Linked DNA regions of Thermosphaera aggregans. Each later gene encodes a partner of the first gene's protein in a complex. Links are inferred from orthologs where the notes say so. Each region holds a gene or a part of one and is shown in the gene's direction. Other genes may lie near its edges.

Evidence for each region.
Region 2: rpl12p (region 1) and rpl7ae share a complex: the UniProt entries of both Methanocaldococcus jannaschii proteins name them as parts of the 50S ribosomal subunit. The link is inferred for Thermosphaera aggregans from one-to-one orthologs.
Region 3: the proteins of rpl12p (region 1) and tuf are in contact, whole or in part, in a crystal structure (PDB 3WY9), measured with the Pyrococcus horikoshii proteins. The link is inferred for Thermosphaera aggregans from one-to-one orthologs. Residues at the interface, in WP_010886059.1 of Pyrococcus horikoshii: Glu96, Glu97, Leu100, Leu103, Ser104, Ala105, Leu106, Phe107, Gly108; in WP_010885563.1 of Pyrococcus horikoshii: Lys125, Glu126, Phe129, Arg132, Thr133, Lys165, Leu166, Thr169, Lys324, Gln326, Leu359, Ala360, Ile369, Glu372, Ile384, Ile422, Ser423, Gln425.
Region 4: rpl12p (region 1) and IMZ38_RS00480 share a complex: the UniProt entries of both Methanocaldococcus jannaschii proteins name them as parts of the 50S ribosomal subunit. The link is inferred for Thermosphaera aggregans from one-to-one orthologs.
Region 5: the proteins of rpl12p (region 1) and IMZ38_RS00810 are in contact, whole or in part, in a crystal structure (PDB 5H7L), measured with the Pyrococcus horikoshii proteins. The link is inferred for Thermosphaera aggregans from one-to-one orthologs. Residues at the interface, in WP_010886059.1 of Pyrococcus horikoshii: Leu100, Ala101, Gly102, Leu103, Ser104, Ala105, Leu106, Phe107, Gly108; in WP_048053510.1 of Pyrococcus horikoshii: Pro161, Met164, Met165, Phe168, Ser169, Ile172, Val195, Glu196, Phe202, Leu211, Ser212, Val213, Met216, Lys222, Phe223, Asn224.

Annotation. Positions count from the first base shown.
Region 1 is NZ_CP063144.1:411,027-413,872, forward strand. What follows is about bases 16-2,832. They hold rpl12p (50S ribosomal protein P1), read left to right. Parts: upstream 16-1,172; coding sequence 1,173-1,493; downstream 1,494-2,832. Other genes in these bases: IMZ38_RS02440 (50S ribosomal protein L1), read left to right, coding at 16-77; IMZ38_RS02445 (50S ribosomal protein L10), read left to right, coding at 87-1,094; alaS (alanine--tRNA ligase), read left to right, coding at 1,633-2,832. In the rest of the region: more of IMZ38_RS02440, read left to right, coding at 1-15; more of alaS, read left to right, coding at 2,833-2,846. UniProt on the Methanocaldococcus jannaschii protein: Forms part of the ribosomal stalk, playing a central role in the interaction of the ribosome with GTP-bound translation factors.
Region 2 is NZ_CP063144.1:76,524-79,271, forward strand. It holds rpl7ae (50S ribosomal protein L7Ae), read left to right. Parts: upstream 1-1,056; coding sequence 1,057-1,440; downstream 1,441-2,748. Other genes in the region: IMZ38_RS00465 (glutamate--tRNA ligase), read left to right, coding at 1-965; IMZ38_RS00475 (30S ribosomal protein S28e), read right to left, coding at 1,487-1,729; IMZ38_RS00480 (50S ribosomal protein L24e), read left to right, coding at 1,877-2,062; IMZ38_RS00485 (methyltransferase family protein), read left to right, coding at 2,134-2,748. UniProt on the Methanocaldococcus jannaschii protein: Multifunctional RNA-binding protein that recognizes the K-turn motif in ribosomal RNA, the RNA component of RNase P, box H/ACA, box C/D and box C'/D' sRNAs.
Region 3 is NZ_CP063144.1:66,008-68,944, forward strand. What follows is about bases 20-2,927. They hold tuf (translation elongation factor EF-1 subunit alpha), read left to right. Parts: upstream 20-769; coding sequence 770-2,086; downstream 2,087-2,927. Other genes in these bases: IMZ38_RS00385 (30S ribosomal protein S7), read left to right, coding at 20-564; rpsJ (30S ribosomal protein S10), read left to right, coding at 2,150-2,461; IMZ38_RS00405 (30S ribosomal protein S13), read left to right, coding at 2,788-2,927. In the rest of the region: more of IMZ38_RS00385, read left to right, coding at 1-19; more of IMZ38_RS00405, read left to right, coding at 2,928-2,937. UniProt on the Methanocaldococcus jannaschii protein: GTP hydrolase that promotes the GTP-dependent binding of aminoacyl-tRNA to the A-site of ribosomes during protein biosynthesis.
Region 4 is NZ_CP063144.1:77,097-80,021, forward strand. What follows is about bases 1-2,896. They hold IMZ38_RS00480 (50S ribosomal protein L24e), read left to right. Parts: upstream 1-1,303; coding sequence 1,304-1,489; downstream 1,490-2,896. Other genes in these bases: IMZ38_RS00465 (glutamate--tRNA ligase), read left to right, coding at 1-392; rpl7ae (50S ribosomal protein L7Ae), read left to right, coding at 484-867; IMZ38_RS00475 (30S ribosomal protein S28e), read right to left, coding at 914-1,156; IMZ38_RS00485 (methyltransferase family protein), read left to right, coding at 1,561-2,541; IMZ38_RS00490 (ferritin family protein), read right to left, coding at 2,661-2,896. Outside these bases: more of IMZ38_RS00490, read right to left, coding at 2,897-2,925. UniProt on the Methanocaldococcus jannaschii protein: Binds to the 23S rRNA.
Region 5 is NZ_CP063144.1:127,783-130,759, forward strand. The notes cover bases 6-2,953. They hold IMZ38_RS00810 (elongation factor EF-2), read left to right. Parts: upstream 6-348; coding sequence 349-2,559; downstream 2,560-2,953. Other genes in these bases: IMZ38_RS00805 (hypothetical protein), read left to right, coding at 6-259; IMZ38_RS00815 (hypothetical protein), read right to left, coding at 2,546-2,782. In the rest of the region: more of IMZ38_RS00805, read left to right, coding at 1-5. UniProt on the Methanocaldococcus jannaschii protein: Catalyzes the GTP-dependent ribosomal translocation step during translation elongation.

The DNA of each region.
Region 1 (2,846 bases):
AGCTCCCCGCCGGAATGGGCAATGTTGACAGGATATTGTTTAAGACCACGATGGGTCCAGCAGTGGAGGTTCTGTAGGTGGTGGATATGTCAGCAGTAGCTAGAACATACCCCAGGTGGAAGACGGAGCAGTTAGAGGAGCTTGTAGGGTTGTTGAAAACTCACAGGGCTTTCATCATTGGCGATCTAACAGGCGTTCCAGCCAGCCATGTCCAGAGGCTGAGGAAGAAGCTTGCAAAGATCGCGGAGGTCAGAGTTGTTAAGCCGAAGCTTTTCGCAATAGCGCTTGAGAAGGTGGGCATAGACCCCGAGGCTTTCAAGGATGTCTTGACAGGGCAGAACATAGTGTTCTTCACGAACGAGAACCCGTTCGACGTGGCGTTGAAAATACACAACATTGTAACCATGGATTACTACAAGCCCGGGGAGAAGACAGACAAGGAGATCGTAATTCCTGAAGGCAACACTGGAATCCCCCCAGGCCCAATGCTTAGTGTTTTCGGCAAGTTGAAGATTCAGACCAAGGTGCAGGCTAACGTAATACATGTTGCCAAGGATACTGTTGTCGCGAAGCCAGGGGATGTGGTTTCGCCGGAGCTGTCGAGCATTCTGCAGAAGCTCGGTCTAGCGTTGAAGGAGATAAGGCTGAGGCTTAAGGCAGCGTATGACGGCGTATTGATACCTGGTGAAAGCCTTATCCTGAACATTGACCAGTATGTTGAGTTGGTTAAGGCAGCTGGCTTGGATGCTTTGAAGATAGCTGTTGAGCTAGCGCTACCGGAGCCTGAGGTGCTACCGCTAGTGCTGTCCAAGGCTGTTAGACAGGCAACAGCCCTGGCTGTTGAAGCAGGGTATGTCACGCCTGAAACCGTTGAACTAGTGTTAAAAGCTGCCGAATCCAAGGCCCAGGCACTGGCTTACGAGGTCTCAAGGCTCGCGCCGGAGCTTGGGATAGAGGTTAGGGTTGCCCAGCAACAGGTGCAGGAGGCTAAGCCGAAGAAGGAGGAGAAGCCTGCCGAGGAAGAGGAGAAGAAGAAGGAGGAAGGCGTTAGCGAGGAGACTCTTGCAGAAGGCTTAAGCGCACTGTTCGGATAAGGGAAGAGATAGTTTTAAAACACCTCATCATCTATTTAAGATGTGATACATGTTTAATGTGGGAAGAGGTGGTGAGCCATCGAGTACATATATGCGTCACTATTACTCTATAAGGCTGGGAAAGAATTAAGCGAGGAAAACATTAAGAAGGTTTTAGAAGCAGCCGGGGTCGCCGTCGACGAAGTCAGGGTTAAATCCCTAGTAGCGGCTCTCAAAAACATCGATATTGCGAAAGTGCTGGAGCAGGCCTTAGCAGCGCCGGTTGCAGCGGCCCCTGTTCAGGCGGCTCCCGCGCAGGCTCCTCCGAAGGAGGAGAAGCCTGCTGAGGAAGAGGAGAAGAAGGAGGAAGGCGTTAGCGAGGAGACTCTTGCAGAAGGCTTAAGCGCACTGTTCGGGTAAAGCAACGGTTTTTCAGCGTATTGGAAACAGTAAGGAGTTTTCCATCATTAAACTCCCCTATTTAAACAAATCATTCCTGGTTTCAGAATCGATTTAAATTATTCTAACACATAGTATAACCAAGTATTGAGGTGTTTCAATGCCTGGAGAAATAAGTTTTGACTATCTTCGAAAATACGGCTACGAGAAGTATGTTTGCAAGAAGTGCGAGGAAGGCGTGATATGGAGCGTTGTGCCAAGGGATACCTGCCCCGACCGCCCATGCAGTAAGTATGAGTTTCTCTACAAGGACTATAAGAGGGTTAAGCCCCTGAGCCTTCAAGAGGTTAGGGAGAAGTTTATAAACTTCCTGGTCTCCAAGGGGCATGGGGTGGTGGATCCCTACCCGGTTCTAGCCAGGTGGAGGAACGACCTATACCTTAACATCGCCTCAATAATAGTCTTCCAGCCCGCTGTGACAGAGGGTATTGTGGACCCGCCGCACAACCCGCTCGTAATAATACAGCCTTCGATAAGGCTAAGCGATATTGACAATGTTGGCTTAACCTTCGGGAGGCATTTAACAAGTTTTGAAATGGGCGGGATGCATGCTTTCAACAAGCCCGGCAGGATGATTTACTGGGTAGAGGGCATAATTGACAATACTATAGAGTTCTTCAACAAGGAGATCGGGATCGATCTAGAAGACCTTGTTTTCAAGGAGGGGTGGTGGGAGGGAGGCGGTAACGCCGGGCCGGCCCCGGAGGTTCTCGTCGACGGGATGGAGCTAGCCACTCTCGTCCACATGATGTATAAGACCGTTGACGGTAAGTATGTTGAAAACCCTGTCCTAGTCGTGGACTGCGGATACGGTATTGAGAGGATAACATGGTTTACCCAGAAGTCTCCAACAGGCTTCCACGCAATATACGGGAGGTTGGTGGACGAGTACAAGGATGTGTTAGGGGTTGAGGAGCCTCCTCACGAGGTTTTGAAAAAGGCTGTTTACCTTTTAAGCGATAAAGAGCTGAACAGTGTGGCAGAGTATGTTAGAGCTCTCGAGGAGCATGGTTTTAGCGAGCACCTCGCCTCGTTCTCCAAAATAATATATCTGTACGGGAGCCTCGACCACGTTAGAACAATAAGCTTAATGCTCTCCGACGGCATTGTGCCATCGAACAGCGGCGAGGGATACCTGGCCCGCTTGGTTTTAAGAAGGCTTTTCAGAAACCTTGTGAAACTGGGTGTTGAGTCTAACAGGCTTGCAGACATTGCTCAAGAGCTTGTTGACAGGCAGATAAAGTACTGGAGGAACGACTACATCTACGGCAAGTTCGAGAAGCACAGGGATTACATCTTAGACGTGGTCGGCTT
Region 2 (2,748 bases), 330 kb from region 1 along the record:
TTGCGTTCAGGATTATAGACACGTCTAAAACACCCCATCCTGTCGTAGGTGAAAGATATATCGTATGGCCTACCTACAACTTCGCCGCAGGCGTTGACGACCACTTGATGGGCGTGACCCATATTCTAAGGGCTAAGGAGCATGTTTCAAACACTGTTAAGCAGAAATACCTGTACGACCACATGGGTTGGAAATACCCTGAGACAATCCACTTCGGCAGGCTATCCCTTGAAGGAGTCATCCTGAGCAAGTCGAAGATGAGGAAGATGATTAAGGAATCCGGTGTCGAAGCATACTCGGACCCGAGGCTTGGAACGCTTTCAGGGTTGAGGAGGAGGGGTATTACAAGGGAGTGTTTGTGGAGGATCATCAAGGATGTCGGGATCAAGCCTGTTGACGCTAAAATAAGCTATGCAAACCTCTCCGCGATCAACAGGGTTATCGTTGACCCTGTTGCAAACCGTTACATGGCTGTTGAAGACCCTGTCCAGGTAATCCTGGAGGATGTTCCCGAGGATATTGAAGCCAGCATACCGGTCCACCCGTCAAGGAAAACCTACTACACATACAGGCTCGGCAGGGAGGCAGTGGTTTACGTGTCTTCCAAGGACCTCCCTGGGAGTGGGAACGGGTTGTTCAGGCTGATGGGGGTTGGCAACTTCCAGGTCACAGGAGCATCCCTGGTGAATGGGAAGCCAGTTGTCACCGCCAGGCTGCACAGCAGGGATCAGGAGGAGGCTAGGAAGCACGGCCTCCAAATCATTCAGTGGGTTAAAGACGATGAGAAGATCCCGCTGGAGCTCTTAATCCCCGAGGGGATGAGGCTTGTCAGAAAAACCTTGCTGGCGGAGAAGAGGATTCTAGGGGAGAAGGAAGGCTCTGTAATCCAGTTGTACAGGATAGGTTTCGCGCGGATTGAGAGGATCTGGGAGGAGTCAGCGGTCGCGATCTACGCTCACGACTAGTTTCTCTTCCTCACACATACTCCACAATATTTATAAGACACGATAGTGTTAAACCCCTAGTATGGACGACCAATAGGGAGGAGGATGAAGTATGCCTAAACCATTCTATGTGAAGTTCGAGGTACCGCCTGAGCTGGCTGAAAAAGTCTACGAGACCGTGAAAAAAGTCAGGGAAACCGGCGGCAAGATCAAGAAGGGAACTAATGAGACCACGAAGGCTGTCGAGAGAGGGCAGGCAAGGCTTGTAGTGATAGCAGAGGATGTTGACCCACCGGAGATTGTTGCCCACTTACCACTACTCTGTGATGAGAAGAAAATACCCTACGTCTACGTTCCAAGCAAGCAGAAGCTTGGCGAGGCAGCAGGTATTGAAGTAGCGGCTTCAAGCGCTGCGATCGTGGATGCTGGCGAAGCCAAGTCCATGGTTGAAGAAATAGTTAAGGCTGTGCAGGAGCTCAGGGCTAAGAGCGGTTGAGAATAGAGGATTATTTTTCTTTTTTCCTTTAAAACAATATTCTTCACTAACGTTTCGTTGAAAGCTTCCTAGCCTCTCTCTCAGTCTCTCTGAGAATAACAATATCCCCTATCCTGACAGGCCCCTTCACGTTCCTAGTGATAATCCTGCCCTTATCCCTTCCCTCTAGAACCCTAACCCTAACCTGGATTATCTCGCCGGAAACGCCGGTTCTACCTATTATTTGAATAACCTCCGCCGGGAAGCCCAGCTCGTCAACTATATTGATCTTCGGCGGCTCCACAACTATTCTCTCCGAACCCTGCTCACTGCTCAAATCATTCACCTATTTCCCTATACACATGTTATTTATCCTTATAAGTGTTGCCTGGGAAAATTTAAAAACCTTGTTAACACATTAACGAGAGTTAGCGAGTGCTTCAGCACGGTGGAGAATATGGCAAGGCTTGCTAAATGCGTGTTTTGCGGGAGCGATCTCGAACCGGGGACAGGGTTGATGTATGTTTTAAACAATGGGACAATAATGTGGTTTTGCAGCAGGAAGTGCTTCAAGAACTACAATATGAAGAGGGATCCGAGAAAGCTTAAGTGGACCCTGAAGTACGGGTCTAAGACAAGGTAGGGTTTCAGGCACTGCTAAACCTACTGGTAAAGCATATTAATTAGTCCTTTCATCCCATTCTCGGTGTCTGCTTGGGTAGGCGTGAGCTCATAGCATCTTTAGCGTTCTCAATAACTTTCTCGATAGCACTGGCTTACGCGTCCATAGAGGTTATCAGGATTGTTAACTTATGGATGCTGGGGTTCATCCCGGACTGCGTTCTCCTGTCAGACTTCCCAAGGTGTCAGGAGCTAGAAGCGTTGTTTAGACTAGTGGGATATGCAGGGCTGGCGGCAATCCTATTGGTAACGGTTGCTGGATTCCTGTTGAAGAAGACTAGGCTAGCCCTCCTGGGCTCGCTAGCCATTTACCTTCCAACCATAGGGTACTTCGCCTTCACCATGTTCTTCCTAGCTGGGGTAGGGGTCTTGAGACTCCTCTGGCTTCCATTCACGGATTCCGATGTTTTCGTAAGGATTGGCTTAATAACATTCCTCCCAGCATGGTTTGTTAACACTGCAGTCACCTGGGCTGTGAAACTAGCGGCGCCAGGGTTTACCGGGGATTTCTCAGCACCGGTGGGGTTCGTCTTCATGATTACCGGGCTGGCATTGTTCATCCTAGCCACTTTCACATGGGTTAGCGATAGGTTGAGAGGAAAGGTTTTGAGCACGGAGGGGGTTTACAAGTTCTCTAGACACCCGATG
Region 3 (2,937 bases), 350 kb from region 1 along the record:
AGCGAGGTCAAGCTTTTCGGCAAGTGGACCTATGATAACATTGAGGTAAGGGATCCCAGCCTGAAGAAGTACATATGCCTTAAACCCTACATCCTTCCACACACAAGCGGGAGGCATGAGCACAGGAGGTTTGGGAAAGCCGAGGTGCCAATAGTTGAAAGGTTGATTAACAAGCTTATGCGTCCAGGAGAAAACATGGGTAAGAAGCACCTCGCCTACAATATTGTTAAAAAAGCCTTCGAGCTCATCTATTTGAAAACCGGTCAGAACCCGTTGCAGGTACTGGTCCGCGCAATCGAGAATGCAGCCCCGAGAGAGGAGACAACCAGGATCATGTACGGCGGTATCTCATACCATGTCTCAGTAGACATTTCCCCTATGAGGAGGATTGACCTAGCCCTTAGACATTTAACTGATGGTGCAAGGGAGAAAGCCTTCGACAACCCGATCACTATTGAGGAAGCCCTGGCAGAGGAGATAATAGCTGCTTCAAACAACGACCCAAAGAGCTACGCGATCCAGAAGAAGGAAGAGATTGAGAGAATAGCTTTAAGCAGCAGGTAGCGTTTCCCGCCCTCTTTTCAATCCCCGGGATCCCTTCTCACAAGGCTTCAAACCACTTTTCAATGAAGCACTGTATATTACAAAGCCTTAACCCCGTCCACTAGTAGGTTCCCAGGGAGGGCGCGTTGGTTGTAAAAAGATTTTAAAAAGACTTACTCAATTTATTAAACTCAATGAACATGATAAAGATAGCAGGTGAGTGCGAATGAGCTCTGTGCCGCAAAAACCACATTTGAACCTGGTGATCATAGGACACGTCGACCATGGAAAAAGCACCATGGTTGGACACATACTCTACCGTTTAGGGTACTTCGACCAGAAAACCATTCAGATGATCGAGGAAGAATCGAAGAAGATGGGTAAGGAAAGCTTCAAGTTCGCATGGCTCCTTGACAGGATGAAGGAGGAGCGTGAGCGTGGAGTAACGATATCGCTATCATACATGAAGTTCGAGACCAAGAAGTACTTCTTCACCATTATCGATGCTCCCGGACACAGGGACTTCGTTAAAAACATGATTACCGGTGCAAGCCAGGCTGACGCTGCCATACTAGTTGTGAGTGCTAGGAAGGGTGAGTTCGAGGCTGGTATGAGCCCTGAGGGCCAGACCCGTGAGCACGCCCTGCTCGCGAGAACAATGGGTATCAACCAGCTGATCGTTGCCATCAACAAGATGGATGCTGCCGAGCCTCCATACAGCGAGAAAAGGTACCAGGAGGTTAAGGAGATCCTGGGCAAGTTCTTGAAGAGCCTTGGCTACAATATTGAGAAGATACCGTTCATACCTGTCTCAGCATGGACTGGTGAAAACCTGATTGAGAGAAGCCCCAACATGCCATGGTATACTGGGCCAGTGCTTGTAGAAGCATTAGACATGCTGGAGGTTCCGAGCAAGCCTGTTGACAAGCCCTTGAGAATACCCATTCAGGATGTTTACGCTATCTCCGGTGTTGGAACAGTCCCGGTTGGAAGGGTTGAAACAGGGATACTGAAGGTTGGCGACAAGCTAATATTCAACCCGCCGGGCGTGATCGGAGAGGTAAGAAGCATTGAAACACACCACACGAAGATCGAGAAGGCTGAGCCAGGCGACAACATCGGCTTCAACGTGAGAGGCGTTGAGCGCAAGGATATTAAGAGAGGAGATGTGGCAGGGCATCCGACGAACCCGCCAACAGTGTCAGACGAGTTCACAGCCCGCATCTTCGTAATGTGGCATCCGACAGCAATAACCGTTGGCTACACACCAGTGGTCCACGTCCACACCGCTAGCGTGGCGTGCAGGATCACGGAGATAGTTGCCAAGCTCGACCCGAGAACCGGTAAGGAGGTTGAGAAGAACCCGCAGTTCCTGAAGCAGGGTGACGCCGCCATCGTGAAGTTCAAGCCGATAAAGCCTCTGGTGATAGAGAAGTATTCAGACTTCCCGGCGCTGGGAAGATTCGCGATGCGTGACATGGGCAAGACCATAGGTATCGGCCAGGTATTAGATGTTAAGGTTTTAGAGCAGCAGAAGAAGTAAAGGTTTTTTTAAACCCCTAAAACGCTTATGTTTTTAAGCAGGTTGCTTAAAAGGATGGTGCTTATGTCGACGGTGAGAATGGTTAAGATAAAGATTTGGAGCACGAACATAGATGTGCTCGAGGATTTCATAGGGAAGATAACCGATATTGTTAAGAAGACAGGAGTTGGCATGAAGGGGCCTATACCCCTCCCAACGAAGAAGTTGAAGATAAGGACTTTGAAACTACCCCATGGCGAGGGGAAGAAGAAGTATGAGAAATGGGAGATGAGGATTCACAAGAGACTACTCTACATTGCTGAAGACGAGAGAGTCATGAAGCAACTAATACGTATCCGTGTGCCACCGGAGATCTGGATGGAGATAGAGCTTTAGTTTTTAAACAAGGCATAGGTCAAGCATTCCTAGTCTTTTAACACCACCATCCCGGAGCTATCTTTAAAGCTCCTTGTTGCCTAATATTTTTAACAGTGCCGGGGTGCCCGAGCGGTCTAAGGGGCTGGCCTGGAGAATAATCCCCCGGTCAGCCAGTGCCCCTAATGGGGCGCGCGGGTTCGAATCCCGCCCCCGGCGCTCCATGACAGGTTATTCTAAGAGGGATCGTTAAGGCGTGATGGGTAAGTTTTAAAATATGATATAAGCTTAAAAACAGATTACTACATGGTTAGTTAAAGGATACTGCTTACTATGCGGTGGGAGAAGTGAGCGTTCAGCAATCTTTCAGGCAGATCATACGCGTGCTGGAGACAGATATAGACGGGTCTCTCCCGTTGATATACGGGCTAGCGGAGGTTAAGGGGTTGGGGTATACTTTCTCTCTCGCGATTACCCGCATACTTGGATTAGACCCT
Region 4 (2,925 bases), 330 kb from region 1 along the record:
TCGGCAGGGAGGCAGTGGTTTACGTGTCTTCCAAGGACCTCCCTGGGAGTGGGAACGGGTTGTTCAGGCTGATGGGGGTTGGCAACTTCCAGGTCACAGGAGCATCCCTGGTGAATGGGAAGCCAGTTGTCACCGCCAGGCTGCACAGCAGGGATCAGGAGGAGGCTAGGAAGCACGGCCTCCAAATCATTCAGTGGGTTAAAGACGATGAGAAGATCCCGCTGGAGCTCTTAATCCCCGAGGGGATGAGGCTTGTCAGAAAAACCTTGCTGGCGGAGAAGAGGATTCTAGGGGAGAAGGAAGGCTCTGTAATCCAGTTGTACAGGATAGGTTTCGCGCGGATTGAGAGGATCTGGGAGGAGTCAGCGGTCGCGATCTACGCTCACGACTAGTTTCTCTTCCTCACACATACTCCACAATATTTATAAGACACGATAGTGTTAAACCCCTAGTATGGACGACCAATAGGGAGGAGGATGAAGTATGCCTAAACCATTCTATGTGAAGTTCGAGGTACCGCCTGAGCTGGCTGAAAAAGTCTACGAGACCGTGAAAAAAGTCAGGGAAACCGGCGGCAAGATCAAGAAGGGAACTAATGAGACCACGAAGGCTGTCGAGAGAGGGCAGGCAAGGCTTGTAGTGATAGCAGAGGATGTTGACCCACCGGAGATTGTTGCCCACTTACCACTACTCTGTGATGAGAAGAAAATACCCTACGTCTACGTTCCAAGCAAGCAGAAGCTTGGCGAGGCAGCAGGTATTGAAGTAGCGGCTTCAAGCGCTGCGATCGTGGATGCTGGCGAAGCCAAGTCCATGGTTGAAGAAATAGTTAAGGCTGTGCAGGAGCTCAGGGCTAAGAGCGGTTGAGAATAGAGGATTATTTTTCTTTTTTCCTTTAAAACAATATTCTTCACTAACGTTTCGTTGAAAGCTTCCTAGCCTCTCTCTCAGTCTCTCTGAGAATAACAATATCCCCTATCCTGACAGGCCCCTTCACGTTCCTAGTGATAATCCTGCCCTTATCCCTTCCCTCTAGAACCCTAACCCTAACCTGGATTATCTCGCCGGAAACGCCGGTTCTACCTATTATTTGAATAACCTCCGCCGGGAAGCCCAGCTCGTCAACTATATTGATCTTCGGCGGCTCCACAACTATTCTCTCCGAACCCTGCTCACTGCTCAAATCATTCACCTATTTCCCTATACACATGTTATTTATCCTTATAAGTGTTGCCTGGGAAAATTTAAAAACCTTGTTAACACATTAACGAGAGTTAGCGAGTGCTTCAGCACGGTGGAGAATATGGCAAGGCTTGCTAAATGCGTGTTTTGCGGGAGCGATCTCGAACCGGGGACAGGGTTGATGTATGTTTTAAACAATGGGACAATAATGTGGTTTTGCAGCAGGAAGTGCTTCAAGAACTACAATATGAAGAGGGATCCGAGAAAGCTTAAGTGGACCCTGAAGTACGGGTCTAAGACAAGGTAGGGTTTCAGGCACTGCTAAACCTACTGGTAAAGCATATTAATTAGTCCTTTCATCCCATTCTCGGTGTCTGCTTGGGTAGGCGTGAGCTCATAGCATCTTTAGCGTTCTCAATAACTTTCTCGATAGCACTGGCTTACGCGTCCATAGAGGTTATCAGGATTGTTAACTTATGGATGCTGGGGTTCATCCCGGACTGCGTTCTCCTGTCAGACTTCCCAAGGTGTCAGGAGCTAGAAGCGTTGTTTAGACTAGTGGGATATGCAGGGCTGGCGGCAATCCTATTGGTAACGGTTGCTGGATTCCTGTTGAAGAAGACTAGGCTAGCCCTCCTGGGCTCGCTAGCCATTTACCTTCCAACCATAGGGTACTTCGCCTTCACCATGTTCTTCCTAGCTGGGGTAGGGGTCTTGAGACTCCTCTGGCTTCCATTCACGGATTCCGATGTTTTCGTAAGGATTGGCTTAATAACATTCCTCCCAGCATGGTTTGTTAACACTGCAGTCACCTGGGCTGTGAAACTAGCGGCGCCAGGGTTTACCGGGGATTTCTCAGCACCGGTGGGGTTCGTCTTCATGATTACCGGGCTGGCATTGTTCATCCTAGCCACTTTCACATGGGTTAGCGATAGGTTGAGAGGAAAGGTTTTGAGCACGGAGGGGGTTTACAAGTTCTCTAGACACCCGATGTACCTGGGATTCATAATATGGAGTTACGGGCTCCTATACCTTGCCAGCACGGTTGAGGGAGGTAGAGGCTGGTCTCCTCCTGCGCCGGGACTGCCGTGGCTACTCTCCGCGGTAATCATTATCGGGGCAGCATTGCTCGAAGAGGCTGAGCTGAGGAGCAAGGTCGGAGAGTATGTTAAGTACGCTGAGCACACTCCATTCATGATCCCATTGCCCAGGAGGCTGGGTAAAGCCATCACTTACCCTGTTAGAAAGCTAATAGGTAAGGATTTGCCGGATACTAGGAGGGAAGTATTAACCGCCATGTTGGTTTACCTAGCGTTAACCTCGCTAATCTCTCTCGCTGTTTCCTACTTCATTATTTAGCATTCTACCTCTGCAGGCATGGGCTAAACGCTTTTTTTACCCAATAATCCCTCCTCGATTTAGGGCGGGAAAGGTTTGAGGAAGAATTGTGAAAAAACTCTGAATTCGCTAGTCAACCACTACTCTTCATACTTCTTTATCAGGGATGAAAGCAGTTCGTGATGGATCCGCTCGTTTTCAGCTAAAGCTTCCGCTAACTGCTTCAACACAGGGTACTTTAACGACTCAGCAAGTTGCTTGTATGTAGCGATCATGTCGCTCTCTATGATTAAGTGTTCTTTCAAAAGCTTCACTATCAAGGCTTTCTCAACCGCGGAAGGCTTAACCTGTTCCAGCTCCTTCATTACCTGGCTCTCCTTTTCCAGGGCTTCCTCGTAAGCTTTA
Region 5 (2,977 bases), 280 kb from region 1 along the record:
CATGGAGGAGCTGGCCTCGCTGGCCGAGGAGAAAATCTCCTCCTTCCTCAGCGAGAACCTCCCGTTTAAAGGCGATTTCTCAATCATAGTGAGTGTTGAAAAAGCCAGCGACTCCTTGAACATCGTGATGGACGTAGGGGTTCGCGGAGGATTCAAGGACATGGTTGACTACAACGAGTATATTGAGAAAGCGATCCAGTATGCGAGGAAGTTTTTAGAGGAGAAGCTTAAAGAGTACTCCTCCCGGGAGGCCGTGTAAGGTTTTCAGGCTAAATCTTTATAATTCGTTTATAAAATTATTGTTTTAAGCATCAAATGCTTATCCATGTGGGTATGGGTTGATAAATCATGGTTAGGTATAAGCAGACGAGCGAAGTGCTCAAGATAATGAAGAATGTTGAGCAAGTTAGGAACGTGGGTATAACAGCTCATGTTGACCACGGTAAGACAACGCTATCTGACTCGCTACTAGGGGCTGCCGGGCTGATCTCTGAGAAGATAGCTGGGCAGGCACTAGCTCTCGACTACCTCGATGTTGAGCAGAAGAGGCAGATGACTGTTAAAGCAGCTAACGTCAGCCTTTACCACGAGTACAAGGGTAAGCCGTTCGTCATCAACCTTATCGACACACCGGGGCACGTTGACTTCCAGGCTAAGACAACCCGTGCTCTCAGAGTAATAGACGGGGCGATCGTTGTCGTTGACGCTGTCGAGGGAGTTATGACTCAGACGGAGATGTACCTGCGCGTAGCGCTGGAGGAGAGGGTTAGGCCAATCCTGTTCATCAATAAGATTGACAGGTTGATCAAGGAGCTGAGGCTGTCCCCTAACGAGATCCAGCAGAGGCTTATACAGATAATAAAGGATGTTAACTCCTTGATAGGCTCATACGCTGACAAGGAGTTCCAGCAGGCCTGGCAGCTGGACCCTGCTAAGGGGCAGGTAGCGTTCGGCTCTGCAAGGGATAGGTGGGGCTTCACAATCCCCATGGCTCAGCAAAGGGGTATAAAGTTCTCCGACGTAGTGGACGTGTACACCCGTGGGAAGGAAGCCGTGCCTGAACTGCAGAAGGTTGCACCCCTGCACGAAGCAGTTCTCGACATGGTTGTGAAGTTCGTGCCAAACCCGAGGGAGGCTCAGAAGTACAGGATTCCGAAGATCTGGCATGGAGATGTTAACAGCGAGCTCGCCAAGTACATGATGGATGCAGACCCGAACGGCCCGTTGATAATGCTCGTCAACGATGTTAGGGTTGACCCGCACGCGGGGCTGGTGGCTACAGGCAGGGTTTACTCCGGCACTGTTAGAGCTGGAGAGGAAGTGTGGCTTGTCAACGCGCGCATGCCTCAGAAAATACTCCAGGTCAGCCTCTACATGGGTCTGTACAGGGAGCTGGCTGACGAGATAACCGCTGGCAACATAGCAGCAGTGCTGGGAGCTGACAAGGCAAGGTCTGGTGAGACCCTGGTTTCAATGAACTACAAGGACTTGATGACGCCTTTCGAGAAGCTGAGAATGATCACCGAGTCAGTTGTCACAGTCGCCATAGAGCCGAAGAACCCGTCTCAGCTTACAAAGCTCATAGACTCCCTCCACAAGCTGAGCATTGAAGACCCGAGCCTTATAATCAAGATCAACGAGGAGACCGGTGAGTACTTGCTCAGCGGTGTTGGAACACTCCACATAGAGATTGCTCTAACACTGCTTAAAGACCTCTACGGCCTGGACGTGGTGTCCTCGCAACCCGTCATAGTCTACAGGGAGACTGTCAGGGATAAGAGCCAGGTGTACGAGGGCAAGTCCCCGAACAAGCACAACAGGTTCTACATCAGCGTCTCCCCGCTGAACGAGGAAACCATTAGGCTGATACAGGACGGGATCATAACGGAGGACATGGATGCTAGGGAGAGGGCTAAGATCCTGAGGGATCAGGCTGGCTGGGATGCTGACGAGGCTAGGAGGATATGGGCTATTGACGAGAACATCAACCTGCTGGTTGACATGACCTCGGGTGTCCAGTACTTGAGGGAGATAAAGGACACTATTGTGCAAGGCTTCAGGCTGGCCATGAAGGAGGGGCCGCTTGCCAACGAGCCTGTCAGAGGCGTTAAAGTCGTCCTGCACGACGCAATGGTTCGCGAGGACCCGGCTCACAGGGGTCCAGCCCTGATATTCCCCGCGGTGAGAAACGCCATATTCCTGGGCTTCCTACCCTCGAGGCCAACCCTGCTCGAGCCTATTATGAAGCTGGATATTAGGAGCCCGATGGAGTACATAGGCAACATCACCACAGTGTTGACGAAGAAGAGGGGTAAGCTGATCGACGTTCAACAGTCCGGCGCGCTTGCGAGAGTGATAGCTGAAATACCCGTGGCCGAGTCATTCGACCTTGCAGAACTCCTGAGAAGCGTGACAGCAGGCAAGGCAATATGGGGCCAGGAGTTCAGCAGGTGGTCCTACATACCGGACAGCATGCTAATGGACTTGATCGCTAAGATAAGGCAGAGGAAAGGGTTGAAGCCGGAGCCTCCGAGGCCCGAGGACTTCATGAGTCTCTAAGACCGGTTCGCTTCACATCCGTTTTCAACAAGTATATTCCATTACCCCATTTCTCGAGAAAACCTTTTTCAGCCATCCTTGAAAGCAACCTCCCAGCACTCTTCTCCGAAATGCACAGGTATCCCGCGACCTCGTCAACCCTTACATGCATCTTGCCCCGCTTCAGAAGCTTCTCGTAAAGCTTCTCAATGTTCACGGAAACAGTGGATCTTCTCATAAACATCCTTTAAGCCTTCCGCCGGTTTCAAGCAGGGGGAGTGGTAAAACTATTGATTTATTTAGAGTTTATAAACCCGCTAAAGATTTAATCATTAATAGCGCCGGGGTAGCTCAGCACGGTAGAGCGCCGGGCTGTTAAAGGGGGTTGGAAACCAGCCCCCTGCAGAAACCCGTTTCGAAAAGCCTGGTATGGCGGATA